DNA from 2 places in the Paenibacillus sp. NPDC057967 genome. Region 2 is predicted to be linked to the other one. Evidence: predicted binding sites of a transcription regulator. Region 2 holds the regulator's gene; the other holds the start of a gene.
What was found. The regulator CtsR, encoded in region 2, represses protease genes until heat stress. The targets are predictions, from matches to a motif close to ATGGTCAATAAAGGTCAAACA.
Positions count from the first base shown of each region.

Region 1 (2,397 bases), on a different contig from region 2:
TTTTGTACTCGTACTAGCCATTGTTGTTCTTCAATCAAAGGCCGTGCCAAAAGCCTTAGCATCTATTGCAGCAACCCTATATGTAAACTCTCATTACGCCGGGAAGAATCTCTCATTCACCGACGTGGAATATGAAACTCATTTCGGCCAATATATCGTTTCGTTCAAAAACCGCATCGAAAGCATCCATTTAATGATGTACCCTAACGCTATGCCTGTCTTCGTCCAATATGATCCTCTCGATACGAGCAGATAAGCCCTTCACATTTTCCCTCGTATATCGGTACATAAATGAAGGCTGCGACATACTATCCTCCTGTTCCCGCTTTTGATCGCTTCTCTTGTTTCTGCCAAAAATCCGGCGGTTCATAGCTAATCAGCGTATAATCCAGTTCATCACCCTCAGGCGTCGCCAATTGGACTAGCAACAATTTATCCGGTTCAACCGGACGAAGATCGCTCGTCTTGATCGTAATGACTTGCACACCGAGACGCTGCGGCCTGCCGATTACAACGATCTGATTGCCTTTCGTATAGACATCGATCACGGCAGTCTGGAAGACGACGAGATACAGATCGAGGTCCGTTGGATTCTGGAACATCGGGAAATCAACTCCCACCTGCTCCTTAAACGTCATCTCCCCGGAGAGACCAATATCGTATGTAGCAAACAACCGATGAAGGGCAGTGTCCACATGCGATGCGATATTGCTCCACCTGCCGCCCCAATAGGTGCTATGCCAATGCTCGTGGTAGATCGGCCTTTTATAGCTGGGATCTTCCTTAATCGTTCTGAACGGAATTTGGGTTCCAGCCGCCCGCACTTCGTTAGTAGGGAGCGTGTGCTCAGGATAGAGCTTAGCTGCTTCCAGCCTCTCTTCGGATTCAGGAATCGTCATTGGCTTCTTGGGCTCCAATTTATCGAGCCGCCGTTCCAGCTTCTCCACTGTTGCGCAGCAGCCATCCAGATCCGACCTGGTTGCTGCGGCGGGCCTCGATAGGAAGAACCCCCCTATACAACAGATCAACACAATAATCCCCAGTGACCCTATCCCTGCTCGGAAACGATGCATACCATCACCTCGTCCATAACTTGCGCCGATCTCTTGCGATTTATTGCATTATTGAAGAAAAAGCAGATTTCTTCAAAGCGTTCCAATCTTTCTTCACCTTCAAACTTCAGCGGGAGATCGATGTCATGCTGGGGGCGATCCAAGCGGTTATCCCGCAGCTCAGCGAAATCATCCTTGAACAGGGCACAGACGAGAAAGAACGGAAGCTATGTCTGGAGGATTTGCACAAGCTGAAACATGCCGTCAGCTATTATGAATGGCTGCAGCGCTTCGTCAATGACCTGCAAAACGGGCTCTACTTTACGGAGCGGACAGAAGCGTAATTGTAGGGTTTGGCCTGAAAAATCAATTTCTTTGACCATCTTTGACTTTTTGATTTTAATCCGTTATGATAGGAATACGAATTTTTGATTCATGCTTTTACGTAGACGAAGGAGGACTGGTTCGAAATGAATTTTGTGCCTATGGTTATTGAGCAAAGCAATCGGGGGGAACGTTCATACGACATCTATTCCCGCCTGTTGAAGGATCGCATCATATTTCTAGGCTCTGGCGTGAATGACGTGGTAGCCAACTCCATCATCGCGCAAATGCTGTTCCTGGCGGCGGAAGACCCGGATAAGGATATTTCCCTATACATCAACAGCCCTGGCGGTTCCATTACAGCCGGTATGGCCATTTATGATACGATGCAATACATCAAGCCGGATGTATCGACGATCTGCGTAGGTATGGCCGCGTCCATGGGCGCGTTCCTGCTGACAGCAGGTGCTAAGGGTAAGCGTTACGCGCTTCCTAACAGCGAAGTCATGATCCATCAGCCGCTTGGCGGCGCTGAAGGCCAAGCCAGCGACATCGAGATCCGCGCTCGCCGCATCCTGAAGATGCGCGATAAGCTGAACCACATTCTGGCGGAACGTTCCGGCCAGCCGCTCAGCCGCATCGAGCAGGACACCGACCGCGACTACTTCATGAGCGCAGCCGAAGCTCACACTTATGGCCTCGTAGACAAAGTCATCGAGAAGGTCTAATCATTCATAACGCAGAGAAACCTCCCTTCCACTTTTGTGGAGGGGAGGTTTTTTAATTTGCGGACGCTACGTTTATGCCCCAAAGTCTGTCTCTGCTTAATCGCGAAACCCTCACTTCAAATAATCAACCAGCTCTCGCAGCGGCTCCCCGCTGATAAAAGCATACTTCAACTTAACATGATCAATAATGACGGAATAGGGTTCATTCAGCCACAGCTCATAATTCCTCACCCGCAAGCTTTCACCTTTGCGCTCTAGCCAAAAGGAATAGTCTGGATCACCGTTGGTCGGCA
Region 1 is NZ_JBHVQB010000009.1:38,437-40,833, reverse strand. It holds gene ACFVSO_RS22280 (hypothetical protein) at 1-256, shown strand, start outside; gene ACFVSO_RS22275 (hypothetical protein) at 309-1,073, opposite strand; gene ACFVSO_RS22270 (hypothetical protein) at 1,199-1,396, shown strand; gene clpP (ATP-dependent Clp endopeptidase proteolytic subunit ClpP) at 1,523-2,104, shown strand; gene ACFVSO_RS22260 (hypothetical protein) at 2,216-2,397, opposite strand, start outside.
Region 1: a site for CtsR is predicted at 1,425-1,445, ahead of clpP (ATP-dependent Clp endopeptidase proteolytic subunit ClpP). Genes of this name have one in related genera too.

Region 2 (2,397 bases):
TCTAACCGCCAAACCGACCTGCGTAACCGCCGTCAGGATCCGGTTAATATGCTGCGTCAATACTAATGCCGGCAGATGCATCATGACGGATGCACGTATGCCTGTGCCGACGTTAGTCGGACAAGTTGTTAGATAGCCGCGCTTCTCATCGAACGCGTAATCTGCCGCTTCCTCGAATATATCGTCAATTCCGCTCGCCAACGTCCATGCCTCGCCGATCTGAAATCCGGGATACAAACATTGGATGCGCAAATGGTCTTCTTCGTTAATCATGATGCTCACCGCTTCGTCCTCACTCAGGATGACGGCGCCTCCGCGCGACTCATTAGCCAGATTCGGACTGATGAGATGTTTCTCGACGAGCACTCGCTTATCCAGCTCGCTAAGATCGGAGAGCAGTATTGTATCGAAGCGGCCGTACGCGTCCAGTTGCCCGGTTTGGCTTACTTCGGCAAGCTGATTCAGCACTTCCGTCGCTTGCTCACTCGTCGCCAGCATCGGAAACGGCTGATGCCGCAAGTTGCGCGCAACACGCACTCTGCTGCTAATGACCACGTCAGAATCGGGACCTGCGCCCCTCATCCAATCGCTGAGCGCATCTTCTGAGAATCGATGCTTCGTCAACAGGCTCACTCCTTTACGTCTTAGCTATGTCTACAGTTCCGCTATCTTCCGCTCCAGCTCGCGTATGCGATCCCGAAGCTCTGCCGCGTTCTCGAATTCCTCTTGTTCAATATAAGTCTGCATATCCTTCCTGAGCTGCTCAATCTCCCGCTTGCATTGAATCTGCCCGCCGGATCGCTTCGGAATCTTGCCGCTATGTGTCGTGCTGCTGTGCACGCGCTTGAGCAGCGGATCAAGCCGGTCGGCGAACGCGCTGTAGCATGAGCTGCAGCCGAAGCGGCCAATCTTGCTGAACTGCGCATACGTCAGTCCGCACTCCTCACAGCGTACCGTCTGCGGCGCTGACTGAGGCGTTGTGGTTCCCGGCGAATTGAAGTCAAGCAATCCGGAGAGAAGACTATGAATGGAGAAGCTGTTCGGTGTGCCTGGAATGCCTTCGCCCTTCTCGCGGGCGCAGCTTTCGCAAATATGGAACTCCGTCTTTTCGCCATTCACAATTTTCGTAAAATGAAGCGTAGCCGGCCTCTTGCCGCATTCTTGGCAGAACAAAACACGTCCCCCTTCCTATTTGACCAGTAATGAAATAAGCATCGAACGCAGCAGTCTTGCCCGCATCTCGTCACGCATAGGCAGCATCAGGGCAATCGTATCGCGATGGATGGCCGCCCCAAGCAAATTCGCCTCCCGCTTCGTAATCAGTCCCGCTTCATGCAGCTGATAAATCAGCCCTTCCGCAGCGCCCTGATCGACACTATTCCCTACGGTCTGCTCAATGTGGTACTGGATCGTCTTCAGAGCCGGCAGATCTACACGCTGAATTCGGATATAGCCTCCGCCCCCGCGCTTGCTCTCAACCATGTATCCCTTCTCCAGCGTGAACCGGGTACTGATCACATAATTGATTTGCGAAGGCACGCATGAAAACTTATCCGCAAGCTCGTTGCGTTGAATCTCAACGGCGCTTTCATTGCTGTCATCCAGCATATGCTTCAAGTACTGTTCAATGAGATCGGAAATGTTACGCAAACCACCAACCTCCCTGATCTTGCGCCAAATAAAAGCCCGACAATGAGGAAATTGCACCTCAACTGACTTTGACTTTCTTTGACTTTAACTTTATTATACGCAAAAATTACCGCAGGTCAATACAATGGAGTTTAAATTTTCTGAACATTTATACAGATGCAAAAATCGGCACATCGCTACTATCTAGCTTGATGCGCCGAAGCTTGGTTTATACCTGTATATAACGGCGATTGATGGCATTCGTTGTATCCACAGGCCACTTTACCACTGCTTTTAGACTTATAATTGCGGTATCGTATCCGTTGCTCCGTCCAGAAGTCACATGCCGCTCCGGTAATGGAGCTCTCCTTACTTGGACTGTACCTTCTCAATCTTGCTGGCTGTGGCCTGCGCCGGATAAGACTCGGCCACTGCTCCTTCGATCTCGACACGCACATCATCGCCCACCTCAACTCCGACCATGTCCGTCTCGTCGGTGACGGTCAACCAGATCGCCTGAGGGCGCAGCACCGTTAGAATTTCATCCACCGACTCCAGCTCCGGCTTTAATTCGATCTCTGTCACATCCTTGCTCTGCACAACCAATAGCTGATCATCCTGAATCGCAATGACACGGCCTGCTTGATAGTCCCAGGCTGCCTCCTGCTTCTTGTCAGAACCGCATCCCACTAGCGTAACAACGGCAGCCAGCAAAACCAGTGTCATAACCGCTTTTACCTTCATGGACATCCCTCCTTGAAAGCTGCG
Region 2 is NZ_JBHVQB010000015.1:14,121-16,517, reverse strand. It holds gene mcsB (protein-arginine kinase McsB) at 1-624, opposite strand, end outside; gene mcsA (protein-arginine kinase activator protein McsA) at 655-1,173, opposite strand; gene ACFVSO_RS27890 (CtsR family transcriptional regulator) at 1,189-1,650, opposite strand; gene ACFVSO_RS27885 (DUF3221 domain-containing protein) at 1,999-2,373, opposite strand.